One region of the Geobacillus lituanicus genome, then DNA from elsewhere that is predicted to be linked to it. Evidence: predicted binding sites of a transcription regulator. Region 1 holds the regulator's gene; the other holds the start of a gene.
What was found. The regulator Rex, encoded in region 1, represses fermentation and respiration genes when NADH is low (regulators of the CRP and FNR family bind a similar motif). The targets are predictions, from matches to a motif close to TTGTGAAATATTTCACAA.
Positions count from the first base shown of each region.

Region 2: the regulator Rex is predicted to act here: its motif matches at 2,203-2,220, upstream of ACR1UW_RS04325 (L-lactate dehydrogenase).

Region 1 covers NZ_CP194773.1:632,068-636,637, forward strand. Annotated here, with positions in the region: gene abc-f (ribosomal protection-like ABC-F family protein) at 1-1,283, opposite strand, end outside; gene moaC (cyclic pyranopterin monophosphate synthase MoaC) at 1,379-1,867, shown strand; gene ACR1UW_RS03220 (redox-sensing transcriptional repressor Rex) at 1,883-2,524, shown strand; gene tatA (twin-arginine translocase TatA/TatE family subunit) at 2,542-2,694, shown strand; gene tatC (twin-arginine translocase subunit TatC) at 2,715-3,464, shown strand; gene ACR1UW_RS03235 (IS1182 family transposase) at 3,640-4,570, shown strand, end outside.
Region 2 covers NZ_CP194773.1:871,047-875,616, forward strand. Annotated here, with positions in the region: gene ACR1UW_RS04310 (ABC transporter ATP-binding protein) at 1-523, shown strand, start outside; gene ACR1UW_RS04315 (ABC transporter permease) at 516-1,307, shown strand; gene ACR1UW_RS04320 (ABC transporter permease) at 1,311-2,096, shown strand; gene ACR1UW_RS04325 (L-lactate dehydrogenase) at 2,243-3,196, shown strand; gene ACR1UW_RS04330 (potassium channel family protein) at 3,361-3,765, shown strand; gene bcp (thioredoxin-dependent thiol peroxidase) at 3,831-4,307, shown strand; gene perR (peroxide-responsive transcriptional repressor PerR) at 4,533-4,570, shown strand, end outside.

The DNA of each region.
Region 1 (4,570 bases):
TCTTTTTCGGTTTTGTCCGGGTAGGCGTCCCACAACTCGTCGAGCACTCGTTTGTTTGTCGACAGTTCCGCCTGGTTTTGGTCGTAATAGCCGATTTTCACATTTGCACCGTACCGGAGCTTTCCGGATTGAACTGGGAGCTTTCCGGCGATCGTCTTCAACAATGTCGACTTGCCGATGCCGTTTGGTCCGACCAAGGCGACACTCTCCCCCCGTGTGATGCGAAAGCTGATTTGGCGGATGACCGGTGCGCCTTCGCGATAGCCGGCGGTCAATTGCTCTGCGGTGAGCACCTCATGGCCGCTCGGCCGCTCAATCGCAAAAGAAAAAGAAGCTGATTTTTCATCTCCGGCCGGGCGTTCAAGCCGCTCCATTTTTTCAAGCTGCTTTCGCCGGCTTTGCGCCCGTTTCGTTGTCGAGGCGCGGGCGATGTTGCGCCGGATGAAGTCTTCAAGGCGGGCGATTTCCTCCTGTTGCTTTTCGTATCGTTTTAGCTCTTGTTCGTATTGCTCGACCCGAAGCTCCAAATAGCGGCTGTAATTGCCGCTATACCGCTTAAGCGTCGCGTTGGACAGCTCGTACACTTCGGTGACGACTTTGTCCAAAAAGTAGCGGTCATGGGAAACGAGCAGAACGGCGCCGGGGTATGCCTGTAAATATTGCTCGAGCCATGTGAGCGTATCGAGGTCCAAATGGTTCGTCGGCTCGTCTAAAATGAGCAAGTCCGGCTTGGCCAACAGCAGTTTTCCAAGGGCGAGCCGCGTCCGCTGTCCGCCGCTTAGCGAGGAAACGGGCGTTGTTTGGTAATCGTATGACGAAAATTGCAGCCCGTGCAAAACAGAGCGGATGTCGGCTTCATACTGATAGCCCCCTTGTTCTTTGTATTGCTCTTGCAGGTTGTCATACGCTTGAAGCATTTTTTCGTAGCGGGCCGGATCGGCGAGCAGATCCGGGTCGCCAAGCTGGGCGCCGAGCTCTGCCAGCTGCGCTTCGATCGCCCGGAGCGGCGCGAATACGTCCAGCATCTCGTCCCAAATGGAGCGTGACGAGTCGAGCCCGCTGTTTTGCGCCAAATAGCCGATTTTGATATGGCTTGGCTTGATGATTTCACCGCTGTCGGAAGAAAGTTCGCCGGCGATGATCTTCAGCAGCGTCGATTTGCCTGCGCCGTTGCGGCCGACAAGAGCAATGCGGGCGCGGGACTGTATTTCTAGTTTTATATTCGATAAAATAAGGTCAGCGCCAAAATATTTCGTGAGCCCATTCACTTGCAAAATGATCATGTCCGTCACCTCGCGAATAGTTTAACGCAAGTCGCGAAAACGGTCAAAGACAGATAACGAAAAATGGTGTATAGTGATAAATGGAGGAGATTGTCTTGGCATCGTTTACGCATTTCAATGAACAAGGCCGGGCGAAAATGGTCGACATTACACACAAGGAAGATACGGTCAGGATAGCGGTGGCGAGAACGAGCGTCACCGTCAACGAAGAGATTTATGAAAAGATGACGAACAATGCCATTGAGAAAGGTGATGTGCTGGCGGTAGCCCAGGTGGCCGGGGTCATGGCGGCGAAAAAAACGGCCGATCTCATTCCGATGTGCCATCCGCTTATGTTAAAAGGCATCGATATTGCCTTTGCTTGGGAAAAAGAGGCGGAAGCGTATAAACTTGTGATTACCGTGACGGTCAAAACGAAAGGGAGCACAGGAGTGGAGATGGAAGCGCTGACGGCGGCCTCGGTATGCGCATTGACTGTGTACGACATGTGCAAATCGCTCGATAAAGGAATGACGATCGGTCCAACGTATTTGGTCGAGAAAACGGGCGGGAAGTCCGGCCATTATCGACGGAAAACCGATTAGCTGGGGGATGAAACGATGAGCAACGAACAACCGAAAATCCCGCAGGCGACTGCCAAGCGTCTGCCGTTATACTATCGGTTTTTGAAAAATTTACATGCCTCAGGGAAGCAGCGCGTGTCCTCCGCCGAGCTGAGCGAGGCGGTGAAAGTCGATCCGGCGACAATTCGCCGCGACTTTTCGTATTTTGGCGCGCTCGGCAAAAAAGGATACGGGTATAATGTCAATTATTTGTTGTCGTTTTTCCGCCAGACACTTGAAGAGGACGAAGTGACCGAAGTCGCTCTGTTTGGCGTCGGCAATTTAGGCACCGCCTTTTTAAACTACAACTTTTCGAAAAATAACAACACGAAAATTGTCATGGCGTTTGATGTCGATGAACGGAAGGTCGGAACGACAGTCGGCGGGGTGCCGGTCTATCATCTCGATGAGCTGGAGGAGCGGCTTCGCGGCGACATTCCGGTCGCGATTTTAACCGTGCCGGCCGCCGCAGCTCAAGCGCTGACCGACCGCCTTGTCGCGCAAGGAATTAAAGGCATTTTAAACTTTACTCCGGCGCGGCTGAACGTGCCAAACCATATTCGCGTCCATCATATCGATTTAGCCATTGAGCTGCAGTCGCTCGTCTATTTTTTGAAAAACTATCCATCGCCATCGTAAAAAGGAGAGAACAACACATGAAATATTTGTTGCTCGTTCTTGTCATTTTGTTGCTGTTTGGCACGAAAAAGTTGCCGGAGTTGGGACGGTCGTTCGGCCAGTCGCTTCGCGAGTTTAAAGACGCCACAAAAGGGCTCGCTGATGACGAAGAAACGAAAACCGACCGATGACAAGGCAGGATGGGGAAACGATGAATGACAAAGAAATGTCCGTGTATGAACACCTCGGAGAGCTGCGGAAACGGCTGATCATCGTGCTTCTCTTTTTCGTTGCGGCGCTTGTAGCCAGCTTCTTTTTTGTCGATGACGTCATTGTGTATTTGCAGCACACTGCGGAAGCGAAACAGCTGACGATGAACGCGTTCCGCCTCACCGACCCGATCAAAGTGTATTTTCAGTTTGCCTTTGTCATCGCCGCTGTACTGACCGCTCCGGTGCTGCTCTATCAAATTTGGGCGTTCGTCAGTCCGGGGCTGTATGAAAAAGAGCGGAAAACAACGCTCAGCTACATTCCAGCATCGATCATTCTATTTTTAGCCGGGGTTGGTTTTGCGTATTTCGTCTTGTTTCCATTTGTCGTCCGGTTTATGAATCAGCTGGCGGAACGGCTCGGCATTCAACAGATGATCGGCATTAATGAATATTTTCAGTTTTTGCTGCAGCTCGTGCTGCCGTTTGGCATCGTGTTTCAGCTGCCGATTGTTGTCCTGTTTTTCACCCGCTTAGGGCTTATTACGCCGCAGCTTCTTGTTCGCATCCGCAAGTATGCGTATTTGGCGCTGCTTATTTTAGCGGCCGCCATTACGCCGCCGGATGTGTTGTCGCAAGTGATCGTCATGATTCCACTGACGCTTTTGTATGAGGGGAGCATCTGGGTTGCCAAAATCGGCTATCGAAAGGCGCAATTAGCGGCGGAGGAAGGAAGCGGCGATCCATATTGAGGGCAGCATCAAGAGGACGGTTCATACGGCGCCAGGCAAAAGGGGCTGACCCAAAACACGAATGCGTTTTGGGATCAGCCCCCACTTTTTTGCCTCAAATATAGAAGAATCGCCCTTTTTTCTGGTAGAATAGAGTCACCAAAACCACTACCACCGAAAGAAGGGCGATTCTTTTATGAAACATGATCATATTTCCTTTAAAGAGTATACCATGGACAACCTCTCTTTGCCAAGCAACATCGCCGATCTCATTCCACGGGATAACATGGCCCACGTGGTTCATGAGATGGTTGAACGCATCCCGATGGAGACGTTTCTTGCTTACTACAAAGGAGGGGGCGCCTCCGCCTATCATCCGAAAATGATGACCAAAATTCTCCTTTACGCTTACACCCAAAAAATGTATCATGGCCGTGAGATTGCACGGCAGCTCGAAGTCCACCTTCCCCTCATGTGGCTAAGTGGATTTCAAAAGCCGGACTTCCGCTCCATCAATCGGTTTCGTTCGGAGCGGATGAAAGACCTGATTGACGACCTGTTCCGGGAAATGATCACGCTGCTCGTGGCCGACGGCTATGTCAAGATGGAAGATTATTTTGTGGATGGAACGAAAATTGAAGCGAATGCCAACCGGTACACCTTCGTTTGGCGCAAATCGGCTGAGAAGTACCAGGAGAAACTCCAAGCCAATGTCGATCGGCTGATTGCCCAGATCGAGGCGATCGTGGAAGAAGAAAAGGCGGAAGACATCGACCCTTCGCCGGCCTTTACGTCAGAAGAAATCCGAAAGAAAACCGAGGAGTGGGAAAAACGGTTGGAGGCCGAGCCGGACAACCAACCGTTGAAGAAGGCCATCAAGAAGATGAAGGAGGACTACTTGCCCCGCAGTGAAAAGTATGAACACCAACTCCATGTATGCGGGGATCGCAACAGCTATTCCAAGACCGATGTGGATGCCACCTTCATGCGGTTGAAGGAGGATCACATGCGAAACGGCCAGCTCAAGCCGGCCTATAACGTACAGGTGGGTTCTTCCGGCCAATTTATTTTGGGGTATTCCCTTCATCAGAGGCCGGGCGACACTCGTTGTCTTCTCCCGCATTTGG
Region 2 (4,570 bases), 240 kb from region 1:
GCGGATGCGCTGCGAGCTCGCCGCCGCCCTCATTCACAACCCGCCGCTGTTGTTTTTGGACGAGCCGACCATCGGTTTGGATGTGCTGGTGAAACTGAACATCCGCCAGTTTTTAAAGCAATTGAATGAACGGTATGGCACGACGATCCTGCTGACGACGCACGATATGTCAGACATTGAAGCGCTTTGCGAGCGGGTGATTATGCTTGATGAAGGGAAAATCATTTATGACGGTTCGCTCGGGCAGTTGAAAGAAAAATGGGGCCAAGGAAAACGGATTTCGTTTACATTTGTTGAAGAAGCCACCCTCGTTGCCTTGCAGGAGCTGACGGCCGGATTGGGAGTTAACTGGAAACAAGGCGAACAGCCGAACGTTTGGGTGGCGCACGTTCCATCAGGAGGCGTGCCGGAAGTCGTCAGCCGCGTCGCCGCCTGCTATCCACTGCAAGACATCCACATTCATGAAGTGCCGACGGAGGAGATCATCCGCAATATTTATCAAGAAGGTGCGGCTAATGGGTAAGTATGTCGAAATGATCCGCATCCGCTTTTTAATGATGCTTGCCTACCGGACAAACTATTATACTGGCATTTTGATTTACGCCATTAACATCTCAGCGTATTACTTCCTTTGGTCGGCTATTTATGGCGGCAAATCATCGATGCAAGGGATGTCGCTTGGGCAAATGACGACGTATGTCGCCATTTCCTGGCTGGCGCGGGCGTTTTATTTTAACAACCTTGACCGCGAAATCGCGATGGAAATCCGCGATGGAAAAATAGCGACGGAACTCATCCGTCCGTACAGCTATTTAGGGATGAAAGCGGTGCAAGGGCTTGGCGAAGGGCTGTTCCGCTTGTTCTTCCTATCGTTGCCGGGGTTGCTGGTTGTCTCGCTCTTTTTGCCGCTCGAGTTTCCGGAACACGCCAAAACATGGCTGTCTTTCGGCTTGTCGCTTCTATTCAGCTTTATCATCTTTTCGGAGCTGAACTTGCTTGCGGGAGTCGTGACATTTTTTACGTTCCGAAATGAAGGGCTGCTGAGGGCGAAACGGTTTATTATTGATCTATTTTCCGGTCTGATTTTGCCGTTGTCGTTTTACCCGGATTGGGCGCAACAGCTCATGGCGTATATGCCGTTTCAAGCCATCAGCTACATTCCAAGCATGATCATCACAGAAAGTTTTCAAGGAGCTGCTGTCCGTGATGGCCTGCTTCTGCAGGCGGCATGGTGCGTGCTGTTATGGTTTCCGATTGTGCTGTTATGGCGGGTGGCGAAAAAACGGCTCGTTGTGCAAGGGGGGTAGACTTTGTTTTACGTATCGGTTTTTTTTCAATATATGGCCCAGTACATGAAGACAAAATGGCAATACCGCGCGGATTTGCTGATTGAATGGTTGTCCGACTTCATGGCGCAGGCGGTCAACTTGGTGTTCTTGCTCGTCGTGTTTGGCCATACGACGCTGCTTCACGGTTGGTCGCGCGATGAGATGTTGTTTATTTACGGCTTTTTCCTTGTGCCGTACGCCGTATTTGGCGCCTTTTTTAATCTATGGGATTTCAACGAGCGCTACATTGTCCAGGGAGAAATGGATCGCGTGTTGACGCGCCCGGTTCACAGCCTGTTCCAGATCATTTTGGAGCGGATGGAGCTCGAATCGTTGCTTGGCGCTGTGCCCGGGCTGATCATTATGTTGTATGCCGGCAGCCGCTTGTCTCTTTCGTTTCATTGGTATGATGTCTTCGTGTTTATTTTGCTTGTGATTGGCGGTGCATTGATTTACGCCGGCATTTTCATTTCACTGGCGACGATCAGTTTTTTTGCCGACGCCCGCACATCCATCATGCCGATGATGTACAACATCAGCAGCTACGGCCGCTATCCGGTCGATATTTATCACCGCGTCATCCGCTATATGTTAACGTGGGTGCTGCCGTTTGCCTTTGTCGGCGTTTATCCAGCTTCGTATTTTCTCCATAAGCAGGAATGGTATGGTTATGCGTTTTTGACCCCGGTTGTCGGCGTGTTGTTTTTCATCATCGCCGTGATGCTCTGGAACGCCGGGGTCAGGAGGTACCGCGGGACGGGGAGCTGAATGCTCCCGCTGTTTGCCGCGGCGGCTGTCATGAAATGGACAAACAATGGTCAAACAATCGCCACAATCGCGCATGCATCGCGGTGCGCCTTTCGCGTAAAATAGTTTGTGAAAGTATTCACATTATATTGAAAGGGATGAATGCAATGAAAAACGACGGTGGAACCCGAGTAGTGGTCATCGGCACCGGGTTTGTCGGCGCCAGTTATGCGTTTGCCTTAATGAATCAAGGGATCGCCGATGAGATCGTGCTGATCGATGCGAATGAAAGCAAGGCCATAGGCGATGCGATGGACTTAAATCACGGGAAAGTATTTGCGCCAAAACCCGCAGTCATTCGGCATGGCGATTACAGCGACTGCCACGATGCCGATTTGGTTGTCATTTGCGCCGGCGCCAACCAAAAACCGGGCGAGACGCGGCTTGATTTGGTGGACAAAAACATTGCCATTTTCCGCTCGATCGTTGAGTCGGTCATGGCATCTGGATTTCAAGGACTGTTTCTCGTCGCCACCAATCCGGTCGACATTTTAACGTACGCGACGTGGAAATTCAGCGGCCTGCCGCATGAGCGGGTGATCGGTTCGGGGACGATTTTAGATACGGCGCGGTTCCGTTTTTTGTTGGGCGAGTATTTCTCTGTCGCTCCGCAAAATGTTCATGCCTATATTATTGGGGAACACGGCGACACTGAACTTCCCGTTTGGAGCCAGGCTGATATCGGTGGTGTGCCGATCCGCAAGCTTGTTGAAGCGAAAGGAGAACAAGCGAAGGAAGAGTTGGAGCGCATCTTCACAGATGTCCGCGACGCCGCCTACCAAATTATTGAGAAAAAAGGAGCGACGTACTACGGGATTGCGATGGGGCTTGCCCGCGTGACGCGCGCCATTTTGCATAACGAAAACGCTATTTTGACCGTATCGGCCTACCTCGATGGCCCATATGGGGAGCGCGACGTCTACATCGGCGTGCCGGCTGTCATTAACCGCAATGGCATCCGCGAGGTGATCGAAATTGAATTGAATGATGACGAAAAAAATCGATTCCATCATAGCGCAGCCACATTAAAAAGCGTGCTAGCCCGTTGTTTTACGCGATGAGGCAACAAACGAAAAGTTGTGCCAACAGTCTTTCTCGTCCAAACAGGGGGATGTATGGCTCTGGGGGCGACACGCTGTTCCGATTGGGAAGGCGGCTTATTCCCGCATAATTGTCCGTTTCACGGTGTATATATGAACTACGGACAATTTGTGGAGGGAAGCGAATGGATTACGCATTCCTCGGAGTGGTGACCGCCGTGCTGCTCGGCAGCATCACCTCGCTTTGGACAGCGCGCGTACAAGCAACGCACCGCCTCTCCCTTGACAGTTTATGGGTGCTCGTTCAATGGTATGTGACGATGCTGCTAGGGTTTGCGATGATTTATATGATTTTGCAAGCCAACGGCCATCATGTATTTACTCCGTCACCAAGCAGTGCAGCAGGAAACCGCCTGTCTATGCTGGAAGACAGTCTATATTTAAGCGGCATGACCCTCCTGTCGGTCGGATACGGAGACGTCACCCCGGTCGGCATCGGGCGGTGGATCGCCATCGCCGAGGCGCTGCTTGGCTACATTATGCCTGCTGTCATCGTCACGCGCACGGTATTTGACTGGGATCGCCGTTGACAGTTGCAATTTTCCTCTGTCTTCGTTACGCTAAAAGAAGACATTAAGGAGACGGAGGGAACGCTATGACGATCGCCATTGGCCAGCCAGCTCCAGATTTCACCTTGCCGGCAAGCAACGGGAAAATGGTTTCGCTCTCAGACTTCCGCGGCCAGTATGTCGTCCTTTATTTTTATCCAAAGGATATGACGCCTGGATGCACGACAGAAGCGTGCGATTTTCGCGACCGTCACGAGCAATTCGCCGGACTGAACGCTGTCATTTTAGGAGTGAGCCCGGATCCGGTTGCACGGCATGAAACGTTTATCGAAAAGTACAAACTGCCGTTTTTGCTTCTTTCCGACGAGCGACATGAAGTGGCAGAAATGTACGGAGTGTGGAAGAAAAAGAAAAACTTCGGCAAAGAGTATATGGGGATCGAACGCTCCACGTTCATTATCGCCCCCGATGGGACGTTGGTTCAAGAATGGCGCGGGGTGAAAGTGAAGGGGCACGTCGATGAGGCGCTCGCGGAAGTCGCCCGATTGGCATCGTCTAGGTGAGTGTCCAATCAATCACAACGCTTTTGCGTACAATGCATAGTAACCTCCTCAAATGAAGGAAATGCGGCGGGTGGAAGTGATTCCCACCCCCTTTTTTTGTTAAAAAGATGGCTGAGCCCATATATTAATGGTATCTATATTGACAAAAGGCATATACTCCTTGTAGACTAATTATAAATATTATAAAATGATAATTTTTTTCATCTTATACAGAGAGTGAGGTGCATGACGGTGTCTGCCAACGAGCAGCTGAAGGAAGCGCT